Regions from separate parts of the Microbacterium sp. 22303 genome, predicted to be linked through region 1. Evidence: predicted binding sites of a transcription regulator. Region 1 holds the regulator's gene; the other holds the start of a gene.
The links. The regulator HrcA, encoded in region 1, represses chaperone genes, less so after heat shock. The targets are predictions, from matches to a motif close to TTNGCACTCGNNNNNNNCGAGTGCNAA.
Positions count from the first base shown of each region.

Region 2: groES (co-chaperone GroES) is a predicted target of HrcA. The motif match lies at 5,779-5,805, and genes of this name have one in related genera.

Region 1 is NZ_JBQEOQ010000001.1:237,381-245,394, reverse strand. It holds gene ACTJI8_RS01130 (PhoH family protein) at 1-799, opposite strand, end outside; gene ACTJI8_RS01125 (HIT domain-containing protein) at 870-1,217, opposite strand; gene ACTJI8_RS01120 (16S rRNA (uracil(1498)-N(3))-methyltransferase) at 1,255-1,983, opposite strand; gene dnaJ (molecular chaperone DnaJ) at 1,990-3,096, opposite strand; gene hrcA (heat-inducible transcriptional repressor HrcA) at 3,146-4,180, opposite strand; gene ACTJI8_RS01105 (carboxylesterase/lipase family protein) at 4,279-5,718, shown strand; gene hemW (radical SAM family heme chaperone HemW) at 5,808-7,052, opposite strand; gene ACTJI8_RS01095 (DUF1990 family protein) at 7,084-7,734, opposite strand; gene lepA (translation elongation factor 4) at 7,807-8,014, opposite strand, start outside.
Region 2 is NZ_JBQEOQ010000004.1:297,204-305,217, forward strand. It holds gene ACTJI8_RS13400 (DHA2 family efflux MFS transporter permease subunit) at 1-464, shown strand, start outside; gene guaB (IMP dehydrogenase) at 675-2,177, opposite strand; gene ACTJI8_RS13410 (hypothetical protein) at 2,376-2,855, opposite strand; gene ACTJI8_RS13415 (helix-turn-helix domain-containing protein) at 3,013-3,948, opposite strand; gene rarD (EamA family transporter RarD) at 4,318-5,277, opposite strand; gene groES (co-chaperone GroES) at 5,404-5,700, opposite strand; gene ACTJI8_RS13430 (THUMP-like domain-containing protein) at 5,951-7,201, shown strand; gene ACTJI8_RS13435 (hypothetical protein) at 7,208-8,014, opposite strand, start outside.

The DNA.
Region 1 (8,014 bases):
GCACCCGGGTCACGACGCGCAATCCGGAGGCGCCCTGAGGAAGATCGATCTGGGTGATGTCGCCCGTGACGACCATGCGCGTGCCGAACCCGAGCCGGGTGAGGAACATCTTCATCTGCTCCGGCGTGGTGTTCTGCGCCTCGTCCAGCACGACGAACGAGTCGTTCAGAGTACGCCCGCGCATGTACGCCAGAGGCGCCACCTCGATCGTGCCGCTCGCCATCAGCTTGGGGACGATCTCGGGATCCATCATCTCGTTCAGCGCGTCGTAGAGCGGGCGCAGATACGGGTCGATCTTGTCGGTGAGGGTGCCCGGCAGGAATCCGAGCCGCTCCCCCGCCTCGACGGCGGGGCGGGTGAGGATGATCCGCTCGACCTCCTTGCGCTGCAGCGCCTGCACCGCCTTCGCCATCGCGAGATAGGTCTTACCGGTGCCGGCGGGGCCGATGCCGAACACGATCGTGTTCTGCTCGATCGCGTCGACGTACTCCTTCTGACCGAGAGTCTTCGGCCGGATCACGCGTCCGCGCGTGGACAGGATCGCCTCGCCGAGGACCTCGCTCGGGCGCACGCCCTCCCGCTCCAGCATCCGCGCCGACTGCGCGACATCGCTGGGGGCGAGTGCATGCCCGGAGCGCGTCAGCTCGATGAGCTCATCCACGAGCTTCTGCGCTGAGCGCACCGCAGCCGGCTCGCCGGTCAGAGTGACCTCGTTGCCGCGCACCAGCACGTCGACCGCCGGATGCTCCTTCTCGAGCATGCGCAGCAGCCGGTCCTGTGGTCCGAGCAGCTGCACCATCGCGACCCCGTCCACCTCGATGCGGGCGGAGGTCACGGACTGGGAGGGCGCGACGCCCTCGGCCGTGTCGTCAGAAGCCAACGAGCTTGTTCTCCTCGAGATTGCCGAGCACGTGGGCGTGCACGTGGAAGACGGACTGCGCGACACTCGCGCCGTTGTTGAAGATCAGGCGGTACTCGCCGTTCGCGTGCTCGTCGGCGATCTCCTTCGCCGCAGCGACCATCTTCGCCATGAGTCCGGGGTCGCCTGCGGCGAGCTCGGTGACGTCGCGGAACTGCTCGGACTTGGGGATCACGAGCACATGCAGAGGCGCCTGCGGGTTGATGTCGCGGATTGCGAAGACATCCTCGGTCTCCAGCAGGATCTCGCCGGGGATCTCCCCGTTCAGGATGCGCGTGAAGATGGAGGGTTCGCTCATGGAATCAGTCTATCCGCGCGGTGCCGGCGAGCGTCGGCTACCAGCGCCCGCGCGCCACGTTCAGCACCGCGATGGCGGCAGGGCCTGCGGTCGAGGTGCGCAGCACGGTGTCGCCCAGCACCACGCGTTCCGCACCGGCGCCGACGAGGCGCTCGATCTCCTCGGGGGCGATCCCGCCCTCGGGGCCGACGACCAGCACGATGTCGCGCTCGTCCGGGACGAGTGCGGACAGCGCCGCAGGCGCCGTCGGGTCCAGGATCAGCACCCGCTGCGTCGCCGCACGGCGTGCCAAGTCGGCTGTCGCTTCGACGGATGCGACCTCCGGGATCCAGGATCGGTGGGCCTGTTTGGCGGCCTCGCGCACGATCGTGGCCCAGCGTTCCCGGCCCTTCACCGCCTTGGCCCCCTCCCACCGGGAGACGCTGCGCGCCGCCTGCCACGGAACGATCTCGTCGACGCCGAGCTCGCACGCGGCCTGCACGGCGAGCTCGTCGCGGTCGCCCTTCGCCAGCGCCTGCACGAGCAGGATCCGCGGATCCGGTCTCGGATCCTCCCTGCGCGACAGAATGCGCACCTCCACCAGTCCGGGGGCCGAGGACGCGACCTCGCCCTCGAGCCAGACGCCCGCCCCGTCTCCCAGCGTGATCGGCTCCCCGATCCGCACCCTGCGCACGACAGCGGCGTGCTTGGCCTCGGCGCCGGTGAGGGCGAGGATCGAACCGGCCGCGGCCGCCGTCGCGTCGGGCGTCACGAAGTGCAGGGCCATCGCGGGTCAGCCCCGGAAGCGGTCGCGCAGTTTGGAGAACAGCCCCTGGTGGAACTCGGCCAGCTTCGGCGCCGGTGCCTTGGTGCGCTTGGCGAAGTCCTCGATGAGCTGGCGCTCCTTATGGTCGAGCTTGGTCGGGGTCAGCACCTGTACGCCCACGCGCAGGTCGCCGCGCTGGGTTCCGCGCAGCGGCGTGACGCCGCGGCCCTTGATCGTCAGCACATCGCCGGACTGGAGGCCCTGGCGGATCTCCAGATCCACGGGCCCGTCCAGCGACTCGATGGTCGTGGTGGTCCCGAGGATCGCATCGCTCATCGCCACCTCGAGAGTGGCGAGCAGGTCATCGCCGTCGCGGCTGAAGCGGGCGTGCGGGGAGACCGTGACCTCGACGTACAGGTCGCCGTTCGGGCCGCCCGCGCGGCCTACCTCGCCGGATCCGGGCAGCTGCAGGCGCAGGCCGGACTCGACGCCGGCGGGGATGTCGAGGCCGACGGTACGGCGCGAACGCACCCGTCCCTGACCGTTGCAGGTCTGGCATGGGAACGGGATCGTCGTGCCGAAGCCCTCGCAGGAGCCGCACGGCGCGGTCGTGATGACGTTGCCGAGCAGGCTGCGCACCTGCTGCTGCACGTGTCCGGATCCGCCGCAGATGTCGCAGGTGACCGGTGAGGTGCCCTCCTGGCAGCAGGAGCCCTGGCACGTCTCGCACAGCACGGCGGTGTCCACGTCGATGTCGCGGTGCACACCGAACACGACGTCGCCGAGCTCGAGCGTGACCCGCACCAGCGCGTCCTGGCCCCGCTCCCGGCGCGAACGCGGCCGGGCCGCGCGCGCCCCTCCGCCCCCGAAGAAGGTCTCGAAGATGTCACCGAAGCCGCCGAACCCACCGAAACCGCCGTTGCCGTTCTGGTCGCCGCCCATGTCGTAGCGGCGCCGCGAGTCGGCGTCGCTCAGCACGTCATAGGCGTGCGTGACGAGCTTGAACCGCTCCGCCGCATCCTCACTGGGGTTCACGTCGGGGTGCAGCTGACGCGCGAGCCGTCGATACGCCTTCTTGATCTCGTCCTCGCTCGCATCGCGCGAGACGCCGAGAACCTCGTAGTGATCCGTCACCATCGCCTTTCCGGGCCGCCGTCGGCGGCATGCGTGTTCGTGCGGCCGATCAACGGCCGGTCTCATCCTCTTCGAGCAGCTGCGACAGGTAGCGGGCCACGGCCCGCGCCGCCGCGAGGTTGCTCGGATAGTCCATGCGGGTCGGCCCCATCACGCCCACGCGCGCGGTACCGCCATGCGTCAGGTAATCGCTCGCCACGATCGAGGCCTCGCCGAGGCCGAACGCGGCGTTCTCCGTGCCGATGCTCGCCGCGAGTCCGTGCTCGTCGACGTGCATCTCGCTCATGAGGCGCAGCAGCGTCACCTGCTCCTCGATGGCCTCGAGGAGCGGATGGATGCTGCCGCGGAAGTCGTGCTCCCGGCGGGCCAGGGTCGCCGCCCCCGCCATGACCAGGCGCTCCTGCCGGAACTCCGCGAGCTCCTCGGCAACGGCGCGCAGCAGCGCACCGAGGGCCGCGTCGATCCGAGGGCCGTACGAGGTCTCCGCCGCCGCCTCCACGCGCTCGGCACCGCGGCGCACCGAACGGCCGGTCAACAGCTCGGTGATGACCGCGCGGAGCACGCCGAGCTCTGGCTCGTCGAGCTCGACCGGCAGCGGCACGATCCGCTGCGACACACCGCCGGCGTCGGTGACCAGCACGATCAGCAGCCGGCTGGGGCTGAGGGCGACGAGCTCGACGTGCGTGACGTGCGCACGAGCGAAAGACGGATACTGCGCCAGCGCGACCTGGCCGGTGAGGCGTGTGAGCACGCGCACCGTGCGCACCATGAGGTCATCGAGGTCGGCAGGATCCGCGAGGAAGGCCGTGATCGCGTTGCGCTGTGCCGAAGAGAGCGGTCGCACCTGCGCGAGGTGGTCGACGAAGACACGGTATCCCTTGTCGGTCGGCACGCGCCCGGAAGAGGTGTGCGGCGCCGCGATGAGGTCCTCGTCCTCGAGCTGGGCCATGTCGTTGCGGATCGTGGCCGCGGACACGCCGAACGCGTGCCGCTCCACGATCGACTTGCTGCCGACCGGCTCGTTCGTCTCCACGTAGTCCTCGACGATGGCACGGAGCACCTGGAGTCCGCGTTCTGAGACCATCACTCCTCCTCACCGTTGGCACTCGTGCGACCTGAGTGCCAATCCTATCCTGCCGGGCCGGGAGCGTACCGAGGATACGACACTCTTAGGATGTGGCCATGGGTCAGGACGTCGTGCGCACCAGGATCTCCTCCGGCGACCTGCTCGGCCGACGTGACGTCGGTATCGATCGCTACCTCGGCGTGCCGTACGCGGCGCCCCCTTTCGGCGAACTCCACTTCCGGACCCCGCAACCGATGGAACCCTGGTCTGCACCTCGCGACGCCGAGACATTCGGTCCGACGGCCCCGCAACTGCCGTATGCAGGGGCGACCGCGGAGATCCTCGGCAGCGTCCGCATCGACGGCGACGACATCCTCACGGCGAACGTCTGGGCTCCGGCCGACGCGTACTCGGCCCCTGTCGTGCTGTGGATCCACGGCGGCGCACTCGAGCGCGGCACGGCGGCACTGTCGATGTACGACGGCACGGCGTTCGCCCGCGACGGGGTGGTGTTCGTCAGCGTCGGCTACCGGCTGGGGTCCGAGGGCTTCTCGGTGCTCGAGGGGGCACCCCGCAACCTGGGACTGCAGGACGTTGCGGCGGCCCTGCACTGGGTGCGCGACGAGATCGCGGCGTTCGGCGGCGACCCGAATCGGATCACGCTCATGGGCGAATCCGCGGGCGGCGCGCTCGTGGCAGCGTTGCTCTCCCGGCCCGACACCCGCGCGCTGGTGCGCGGCGCGATCGTGCAGTCCGGACCGCTGGAGGCGCAGACGCCGGAGCGCGGCGGACGCGTGACCCAGCAGCTCGCGAAGCGCCTCGGCGTCGCGGCGACGCGCGAGGCATTCACGTCTCTCACTCCGGATGCCCTGCTCGAGGCACGGCGCGCGCAGTCCGCCGGATCCTCCCCGCTCGGCGGTGCCCCCGGCTTCCAGCTCGTGCTGGATCCCGATTCGCTGCCGCGATCACCGCACGAGGCGCTCGCCGACGTCGATGTGCCGCTGTTGATCGGCACCAACACCGACGAGTACCGTCTGTGGTTCCCGCCGGAGGCGCTGGCCGCAATCCGGCCGTCGAAGCTCCTGCTCGCGCGGCTCGCCCTGCGGATCCCGGCCGCAGCCGCCAGGGCCGTACGTGCCGACCATCCTGGAGGTAGCACCGGGGAGGTGTTCGGCCAGCTCGCCACAGACCTGTTGCTGCGCGCGCCGGCCGCCCGGGTCGCGCGCGCCCGCACCGCGCAGACGTTCGTGTACGAGTTCTCGTGGCCGAGTCCGGTGCGTGACCTGCGCGCCGCGCATGCCCTGGAGATCGGGTTCGTGTTCGACCGGCTCCGCGATCCCGAGAGCGCCAAGATCGCGGGCACCGCGCCCCCGCAGGCCCTGGCCAGCGCGATGCACGACGCCTGGGTGCGCTTCATCCGCGACGGCGATCCGGGATGGCCGGCGTTCGACATGCAGCGCACCGCGGCGCTGTTCGACGGCGCAAGCGAAGGGCCCGCCATCGGCCCGCAGCGACGGCAGACGGTGCTGGATCTGCTGCCGGCGCCCAGGGGCTGAGCGTCGTCCGCATCCGCTCACTGGTCGCGAATTGCGGTTCGCTGCGGCGAATGAGCGCACTTCGCGACCAGTGAACGGCCTGCGCCGGATCAATCCGTCAGCGCGCGCACCACGGCGTCGGCGAGCAGCCGTCCGCGCAGCGTGAGCACGAGGGTGCCGCGCAGTGCGGGACCGGCTTCGACGAGGCCGTCGGCGATGAGCCCCGCGACCCTGGTGCGGGCGTCGGCCGCGATCGCATCGAGCGGCATGCCCTCCGCCATGCGCGAGCGCAGCAGGATCCGTTCCAGCAGGGCGGCTTCTGCATCGGGCCGCTCCGTGCCCGCCGCGGGGGACTCCCCCGCCGCGAGCCGCTGCGCGTACGCGGCAGGGTGCTTCACGTTCCACCACCGCAGGCCGGCGACGTGGCTGTGCGCCCCGGGCCCGAAGCCCCACCAGTCCGTGCCGCGCCAGTACGCCATGTTGTGCCGGGAGCGCTGATCCGCGGCACTGCGACCGACCTCGGTCGAAGGCCGACGGGCCCAGTTGCTCACCTCGTACCAGTCGAACCCGGCCTCGCTCAACAGGCTGTCGGCGAGCTCGTACATGTCGGCCTGCAGGTCGTCGTCGGGAGCGGGAACCTCGCCGCGCCGGATCTGACGGGCGAGTTTCGTGCCGTCCTCGATGATCAGCGCGTACGCGGAGATGTGATCCGGATCCAGGGCGATTGCGGTCGTCAGCGAGGAACGCCAATCCTCCAGCGACTCCCCCGGTGCGCCGTAGATGAGGTCCACGCTGACCGCGAGCCCTGCGGCGCGGGCCGCGTCGACCGCGGTGCGCACGTTCTCCGGCCGGTGCGTGCGGTCGAGCGCTGCGAGCACGTGCGGCACGGCGGACTGCATCCCGATCGACATCCGGGTGACACCGGCCGCCGCGAGCTCCTCGGCGACCTCAGGGGTCACCGTGTCCGGGTTGGCCTCCACGGTCACTTCGGCATCGGCGGCGATGCCGAACGCGCCGATCACGGCGCCGAGCATGCGGCCGAGGTCGCCCGCCGGCAGCAGCGTGGGCGTCCCGCCGCCGAAGAACACCGTGCTCAGCGGGCGGAGCGGACCACGCTCGGCCAGCACGTCGCGGGCGAGGGCGATCTCCTGGATCAGGGTTTCGGCGTACGTGTCCTGCCGCGCACCGCGCAGCTCGGACGCCGTGTACGTGTTGAAGTCGCAGTAGCCGCAGCGCACCCGGCAGAACGGCACGTGCAGATACGCGGAGAACGGCGCGTCAGGATCGATCGGCAGATCATCCGGCAGGCGGCCATCCGCGGGAGCCGGATCCCCGAGCGGCAGGGGGCCGGCCATCAGGCCGTCCTCCCCGTCAGCAGAGACCCCATCAGAGGGGCGTCGCGTACAGCGGGGAGATCGCCCGCAGGTACCGAGCGAACAGCTCGCGACGGCGGCGCTTCACCAGATACGGGAAGCTGCGGTACAGGAAGCTGTTCGGGCGGTCGAAGGCGCGCACCGTGAACCACACCTCGTCGGCGTCGTTCCACTCGATGTCGAACGACTCCTCACCGCTGACCACGGATCCGGCGACAGTGCCCAGTACGAACCCGATACGGTGCGTCTGCTCCGTCACGGAGATCACTCGCAGCTCGGCGTCCGCACGCATGCCCGACACCCGTCCGTGCAGCTTCAGCGTCATGCCGGGGCCCACCCACGGCGTGCCGTCCTCGTCGTAGCGCGGCTCCACCTCGGTGCGGCTCGGCGCGATCGGAGCGCCCTCGGCGTCGAAGCTGACCCCGGCGTACCCGGGGCTCGATGCTGGGCGCACATCCGTGAGCTGAAGACCCGCCGCACGCTGCGCCGTCCACGACAGCAGGGCGTCGCCGGCGGTGCGGAACCGCTCTTCGCCACTGCCCAGCCGCCACGACTCCTCGGCGGGAATGCTCCGCTCCGGCGGATACTGCATCAGGTCGGGCGCGTGGGTTGCCCCCACGGCGGCATAGTCCACCGTTCCTTCTCGGAATGTCCCGCGACGCATGACAACCACCCTACTTGCTGGCCCCGGCGCCCCGCCCAGGTTCTCCCAAGGGTGGGGTGCTTCGCGCGCAGCCTACTTCTTGTCCTTGCCCTCGACATCTCCCGACAGGGCGGCGATGAACGCCTCCTGGGGGACTTCGACGCGGCCGACCATCTTCATCCGCTTCTTGCCCTCCTTCTGCTTCTCGAGGAGCTTGCGCTTACGGGTGATGTCACCGCCGTAGCACTTGGCGAGCACGTCCTTGCGGATGGCGCGGATGGTCTCGCGGGCGATGATGCGT
Region 2 (8,014 bases), on a different contig from region 1:
CGAGGGTGCTGCTCGTCACCGGCCTGCTGCTGCAAGGCGTCGCCCTGGGCTGGCTGGCCGCCCAGCTCGCCACAGACGTGCCCTACGCCGCTCTCGTCGCACCCTTCGTCCTCGCCGGCATCGGCATGGGCCTCGTCTTCGCCCCCTCGGCGACGGCACTGCTCGCCACGCTCGGCCTGATCGACCACGCGAAGGCGTCGGGAGTGAACTCCACGCTCCGCGAGCTGGGCGTCGCCCTCGGCACCGCCGTGATGACGGCGATCTTCGTGGGCGCCGGCGGCCAGCTGCTGCCCGACCACTACGTCGACGCCGCTCGCCCCGCCGTGTTCACCGGCGCCGCGGTACTGCTGGTCGCCGCCGTCATCGCGCTCTGGCTGCCGGCTGGGCGCGGCGGGCACGCGGAGGATGGGATCGACGTCGAGGCGGAGGCCGCCATTCCGGAGGCTCTCGCCGCGGGTCGCTGAGCCCCCCTGCTCGCTGGTCGCGGATTGCGGTTCTGCGGCAGGAATGACCGCAATACGCGACCACCGAGGGGAAATGGATCCCGTTCTCTCCGCTCGCTGGTCGCAGATTGCGGTTCCACGGCAGGAATGACCGCAATACGCGACCAGTGAGCAGGGCCAGGTGGACGACGAAGGCCAGGATCCGATTTCAGGATCCGGGCCTTCGAGATCTCAGCGCTTGTAGTTCGGCGCCTCGACGACGATCTGCACGTCGTGCGGGTGCGACTCCTTGAGCCCGGCCGCCGTGATGCGCACGAACTTGCCGCGCGTCTTGAGCTCCTCGATCGTGCGCGCGCCGACGTAGAACATCGACTGGCGCAGGCCGCCGACCAGCTGGTACGCGACGGCGGACAGCGGGCCGCGGTAGGGAACCTGTCCCTCGATGCCCTCGGGGATGAGCTTGTCGTCGCTGGGCACGTCGGCCTGGAAGTAGCGGTCCTTCGAGTAGGACGTCTGCTTGCCGCGGGTCTGCATCGCGCCGAGCGAGCCCATTCCGCGGTACAGCTTGAACTGCTTGCCGCCCTGGAACACGATCTCGCCCGGGGACTCCTCGGTACCGGCGAGCAGGGATCCGAGCATCACGGCGTCGGCACCGGCGACGAGCGCCTTGGCGATGTCGCCGGAGTACTGCAAGCCGCCGTCCGCGATGACCGGGATGCCGGCCGGGCGCGCCGCGAGCGACGCCTCGTACACCGCGGTGACCTGCGGCACTCCGACGCCGGCGACGATGCGGGTGGTGCAGATCGAGCCGGGACCGACGCCGACCTTGACGGCGTCCACTCCGGCGTCGACGAGCGCCTGCGCACCCTCGCGGGTGGCGACGTTGCCGCCGATGATGTCGATGTGCGCGAAGGACGGATCCGCCTTGAGTCGCTTGACCAGGTCGATCACGCCCTGCGACTGGCCGTTGGCGGTGTCGACGACGAGCACGTCCACACCCTTGTCGCGCAACGCCTCGGCGCGCTCCCAGGCATCGCCGAAGAAGCCGATCGCCGCGCCGACCCGCAGGCGGCCCTGGTCGTCCTTGGTGGCGAGCGGGTACTTCTCGCTCTTGTCGAAGTCCTTGATGGTGATCAGGCCGGCGAGCGTGCCGTCCTCGTCGATGAGCGGCAGCTTCTCGACGCGGTGCTTCGCGAAGAGCGCGATGACCTGTGCGGCCTCGACGCCGACGGGCGCGGTCACGAGGTTCTCGCTCGTCATCACGTCGCGCGCGAGTGTGGTCTGCTTGGCGGATCCGGAGACGAAGCGCATGTCGCGGTTCGTGACGATGCCGACCAGGCGGCCATCGGGGTCGACCACGGGCAGACCCGAGATGCGGTACTTCGCGCACATCGCGTCGACCTCCGCGATCGTCGCGTCGGGGGTCGTGGTGATCGGATCCGTGATCATGCCGGACTCGCTGCGCTTGACGCGGTCGACCTGCGCGGCCTGATCGGCGATGGAGAGGTTGCGGTGCAGGATACCCAGGCCGCCCTCGCGCGCCATGGCGATCGCCATGCGCGCCTCGGTCACGGTGTCCATCGCACTGGAGAGCAGAGGTGTGGCGACCGAGATCCGGCGCGTCACACGCGAGGAGGTGTCCGCCTCGCTCGGGATCACGTCCGTGTGCCCGGGCAGGAGCAGGACGTCATCGTAGGTCAATCCGACAAAACCGAACGGGTCGTGCTGCTCCATGGGTTGCGGGGCTCCTCTTCTGCGCGCGTGTATCGATTCTAAGTGCCGCGTGGGGTGCGGTATTCCCAGGAACGGACTCGTGGAGTGGACGCTCAGGGGCGCTCATCCGCGGCGCATGCGAGCAGCCGCCGTCACAGGGGGATGACGGCGGCCGCGGGCGAAGAGGAGAACGGGGCCGATCCCGGTCCCGCCGCCGGATCAGGCCGTGATGGTCGCAGTGCCCGTGCCGCCGAGAACCTCGGCGGTGATGGCGCCACCCACCGGCGCGACGTTGTTGAACGTCACCTTGACCTGCGCGGTCGTCGACGCCGTCACCTGGAAGATGACCGGCCCGCCGGCCGCAGGGTCGCCGCTGACGAAACTCAGGCCGGACAGGCCCGAGTACGAGGCGGCCGTCGCGCCGTTCGCGAATGTGAAGGTGACGAGGGTGCCGGCCTTGAGGGAGCCGTCGACGTAGTTCGCGCCGTCGGTGTACTGGCCCTGGATCTTGAAGTTCGGGTTCGTGCCGACCTTCGGGTTCGCCGTCGCGGTCACTTCGGCGTAGTTCGCCACGGGCGCCGTCTCACTGGCCGCCGCGAGCGGCGTCGCCACCGCCGCGGCGATGACCGGCAGCGACCACGCGGCACCCTTGACGATGGCGCGGCGGGGTACCTGGCGTGCGGGAAGGGTATCGGGCATGACTGCTCCAGTTCTGTCTGCGTCCGTCGGGGCGGAGGCGGTGAGACCGCTCCCCGCGGGTGCCGGGGGCGGTGGTCCTCCGTCATCCAACCCGCGGATCCTCCCTCGGGAGCACCGAGCGCTCCACCCCGTCGACCCGCGTGCGAAACCGGTCGTGTCAGGTATGACTACGGCCTGACAGGCCGGATCGTGCCGCCGCACGCAGGCGTGCAGGCGACGGCAGGTCCTCGGCCGCCATCGCCCGCGCCAGACTCGACCCGTTGCTCAGACCGACCTGCACGGCGATCGCGTCGATCGTCTGCGGCGGCTGGCCCTCCTCCTGCAGCAGGGCCACGGCGGCGGCCACGCGAATGCGCCGGATCTCCTGTCGGATCGTCCGGCCCGACGACTGGAACTCGCGCTCCAGCTGGCGCAGCGACACATTCACCTCGGCCGCCACCTCCGCGGGGCTGAGCCCCGCGTCCGCATGACGTTGCCGCAGGATCGCGGCGGCGCGCTGATGGATGGAGGGCACGGTCGCAGGCCCGACGCCGATGGTCGCCCGCCGGATCGCCACCAGGAGCATGTCGCGCAGGATCTGCGAGAAGCGCCCGCGCGAGAGTACATCGATCTCGTCGTCGCCGTGCAGAGTGTGCACGAACGCTCCGATGGGCCGGAGCAGCGCCGCGTCCTCGATGGGGATCGCCGCATTCCTCGGCAGCGAGAACTGCGGGATCTCGTCCAGGGGCATGCCGATGCCGATCATCTCACCGGAGGATGAGGACGATATGCGCACCGAGGCCGTTCCGGTCACCACGATCCCCTGGCCATCGCGGATCACCTGCCGGCCGTCGCGGGTGGGGATCTCGACGGATCCCCCGCGCACCAGGAACAGTCTCAGGCGTCCGGCGGCGACACCGGAGGCGCGGTCGGAGCCGGCGTCGTGCTCATGGACCGAGATGGTCACTGCGCCGAACACCAGGTTCTTCGGCGGCGCGGACGCGGCCGGAGCCCCCGCCGCACGGAGAGCCCCCGTGCTCGTGACACTCGGCCGATCTCGGACGCTGCCCAGCCGGGCGACGACGTCCCCGGACGGAAGTTGCTGAACCAGCACGCTTGCCTCCCCATGGCTCCCCACGAGCCGTTCCGATATGCGCGAGACTTTCGGGCATCCGCACCTCGACTCGCCACAGAGGAAGGAGTCGGCGACCGGGAGGAGGTGACGCGCGCGCCGATCACAAGCGGGGTCGCACGCACTCGGCGTAAGGAGGCGGACGTGGCCACAGCGAGGCCTCGGGCGCGCGCGGGGCCGGCTCTGCGGGCCACTGGGGCCGGGCGCTCAGCGACCCTGCTCGCTGCGCCATCGTCGCGCAGACCCGGATCTAGAGGACGCGGATCCCGCAGACGCGGACCCTGCAGACGCGGGATCCAGCAGACCCGGATCCGGTCGACCCCGATTCCGAAGCCGGCCGCCGCGAGAGGGTCAGGGCACGGGGATCGTGTCGGTGCCGGGGTTCGACGCCTCGACCGTTCCTCGGCCGGATCGGATCCGGCGGGCGGCGAGAGCGAGGTCGATCAGGAACACGGCGATCGCGACCCAGACGATCGCGAAGCCGATCCACCGCTCGGTCGGCATCGGTTCGTGCATGACGAGCACGCCGACCAGGAACTGCATGATCGGGGTGATGAACTGGATCATGCCGATCACGGTCAGCCCGATCCTGCGGGTGCCCGCGGCGAACAGCAGCAGCGGCACGGCGGTGGCGATGCCCGCGAAGGCGAGCAGGCTCGCATGGAGCGGGCCGTTCGCGCCCATCGTGATGCCGGTGGTGAGTCCCACGGCGATCAACTGCACGACGGCGACCGGCAGCAGCCAGAACGACTCCAGGGTGAGACCGCTCACGGCGTCGACCGAGGGACCGATCTTCTTCTTGACGAGTCCGTAGATGCCGAACGAGGCGGTCAGCGAGAGCGCGATCCATGGGAAGGTGCCGTGGGCGAAGACGATCACCAGCACCGCTACGGTCGCGATCCCGATCGCGACCCACTGCAGCCGGCGCAGCTTCTCCTTGAGCACGAACACGCCCAGCAGCATGGTGCCGATCGGGTTGATGAAATAGCCGAGGCTGGTCTCGACGATCTCGCCGTTCAGGGTGGCGAGGACGAACACCTGCCAGTTGATGTAGATCAGCACCCCGGCGAGCGCCGTCAGCGCCAGCAGTCGCGGCTGCCGGACGATCGTCATCAGTTGCTTCCAGCCTCGGGTGATCGCCAGCAGGATGAGGCAGAACACGAACGAGAGCGCGACCCGCCAGGCCACCAGTTCCCACGGGCCCGTCGGCGCGAGCAGCAGGAAGTACAGCGGCAGCACGCCCCACAGCAGATACGCACCGATCGCGGAGGCGACGCCCACGGTCTGGGCGCTGCGGGGGGTGGTGGTCACCGATCCACCTTATTGCCGTGAAGCGACATCAGGTCCGCCGCCTCCGATCGACCGCGGGTCCGGATCCGGGAACGACGAAGGCCCGGACGCACAGGGCATCCGGGCCTTCGAGACGTCAGTGGACGCTCAGCGCACCACGACGGCGAGCACGTCGCGCGCGGACAGCACGAGGAACTCGTCGCCGCCGAACTTCACCTCGGTGCCGCCGTACTTGCTGTAGAGCACGCGGTCGCCGACGTTGACGTCGAGCGGGACGCGGTTGCCGTTGTCATCGATGCGGCCGGGGCCCACGGCCACGACCTCGCCCTCCTGGGGCTTCTCCTTGGCGGTGTCAGGGATGACCAGGCCACTCGCGGTGGTCTGCTCGGCCTCGACCTGCTTGATGACGATGCGGTCCTCGAGCGGCTTGATGGAAACCGACACGGTCTACCTCTTTCTTGACGGTTCAAGACTGATTAGCACCCTCAGCCTGAGAGTGCTAACGACAGTCTAGGCACATCGCTGGCACTCATGCAATCAGAGTGCCAACCTGCCCCTGCCGTCCGCCCCCGCGCCGAGAGCACACGCGCTCGCCGACCGCACGGCGTGTTGGCGCGAAGAACGTGTGCCCTCGCCGACAGCGCGTGCACTCGACGGGCCGGTCCGCGCATGGCGGACGGATAGCCTGGACCGCGTGGATATGAGCGAACTGCGAATCCTGCTGACGCCCGAGGCGCTGCGGGCGATCGACGAGCTCGGCGGGATCGGATCCACGGATGCGGCCGCCCGCGCTGTCATGCGCCTGCGGGCCGAGGGGCACTCCCCCGAGTTCGTGTCCGCCGTGGTCGGCCAGGCGCGACTGCGCACGAAGGGGGCGGCGAAGTTCGGCGAGTTCGCGGACCGGATGCTGTTCACCCGCGCCGGCCTCGAGCAGGCGACCCGGCTCGGCGTCGCCGCGCGTCATGCCGGACGGATGCGCGCCGCCGGGATCGCGCACGTGTCCGACCTCGGCTGCGGGATCGGCGGCGACGCGCTGGCGTTCGCCGGCGCGGGGCTGCGGGTCACGGCCGTGGACGCCGACGAGGTCACGGCCGCGCTGGCGGCGTACAACCTCGCACCGTTCGGATCCGACGCCGAGGTGCGGCACGGGTTCGCGGAGGATCACGCGCCCTCGACCGCTGGAGACGGCGTTTCGTCTCGGTCGCCTTCGGCGTCCTCGCTCAACGACCCCGGAGGGGCGACCGAGGCGGTGTGGCTGGATCCGGCACGGCGCAGCGCGGGGCATTCCGAGACCCGTCGCGTCTCCGCAGACGACTACTCCCCCTCGCTGGACTGGGCATTCGCGCTCGCCGCGCGCATCCCCACCGGAATCAAGCTCGGGCCCGCCCATGACCGGGAGACGATCCCCACCGACGTCGAGGCACTGTGGGTGAGCGCGGATGGTGACGTCGTCGAGCTGGTGCTGTGGTCGGGCGAACTGGCGCGCGAAGGTGTTCGGCGGGCTGCGCTCGTGATGCGCGGCGACCGCGCGCACGAGCTGACCGCCCCTGCCGACACGGAGGACGCCGAGGTGCGGGAGCTCGGCGCCTATGTGCACGAGCCCGACGGCGCCGTGATCCGCGCCCGCCTGATCGGCGACCTGGCGCGCAGCCTCGACGCGGGCATGCTGGATCCGCACATCGCGTATCTGACCTCCGATGCTCCTGCCGACAGCCCGTTCGCCGCATCGTTCCGGGTGCGCGAAGTGCTGCCGATGAACCCGAAGGCGATCGGATCCGCCCTCAAGAAGTCGGGCATCGGACGCCTGGAGATCAAGAAGCGCGGCGTGGACGTGGATCCGGCCGCGTTCCGCAAGAAGCTGAACCTGCGCGGCTCCGCCGAGGCGACCCTGATCCTCGTGCGCATCGGCGACAAGCGGCATGCGATCCTCACGGACCGGGTCTGAGAGCCGTCATGGCGCCGTGAGGAGTCCCTCGACCCCGACATCGGCGTTCTCCGTGATGATGAGATACGGCACGGCGTACACGGCGAAGCGCATCTCGATGATCGCGGAGGGCCGGTCCCGCGTCGCGGCCAGCTCCAGCCTGACCACCGTCCCGCGCGGATCCACAGGCTCGGTGAAACTGAGAACCTTCGACGAGCCGTCATACGTGCTGCCATCCGATCCGCACGCCCGCTGCGTTTCGGGGGCCTCGACGATCAGGCATTGGGATGTTCCGCTGTCCGCGTAGCCGCGCCAGATCGTCAGCCCCCGCCAGCGCCCGACGATGGACAGCCCCTCGAGCTGCTGCTCGGCCGAGATCCTCGCCGTCGCCGCGATCTCCGCGTCGCTCATCCCCTGGTTCATCGTCCGCGACTCGGCCTCCCAGCGCTGGATGGCCCCGCCGGGGAACCCTCGTCCCGCGAGGAACACGACCCCTCCGTAGCCGACCTGCACGTTGCGGCCCGAAGCCGGAGCAACGGTCGTGTTCACCTGAAGGGAGTACGGATTCTTCTTGAGGTCCTCGATCCGCTGGCACTGCCGCTCCATCGGCAACCCCGGCACGTCCAGCGCGGCGCAGCGCAGTTGTCCACCCACCTCCGTCCAGGTCCACAACAGGGCATCCGCCTGCCGATCGAGCAGCAGTACGCTCCCGGGGTCGTACTTCGCGTCGTGGAGGAGCGTGTCCCGCCGCTCAGCCTCGCCGGACCGGAGGGCGAGCCCCACGTCGGGCGGGCGCGGGATGGCCCAGCCGATCAGCAGACCGACGAGGATCAA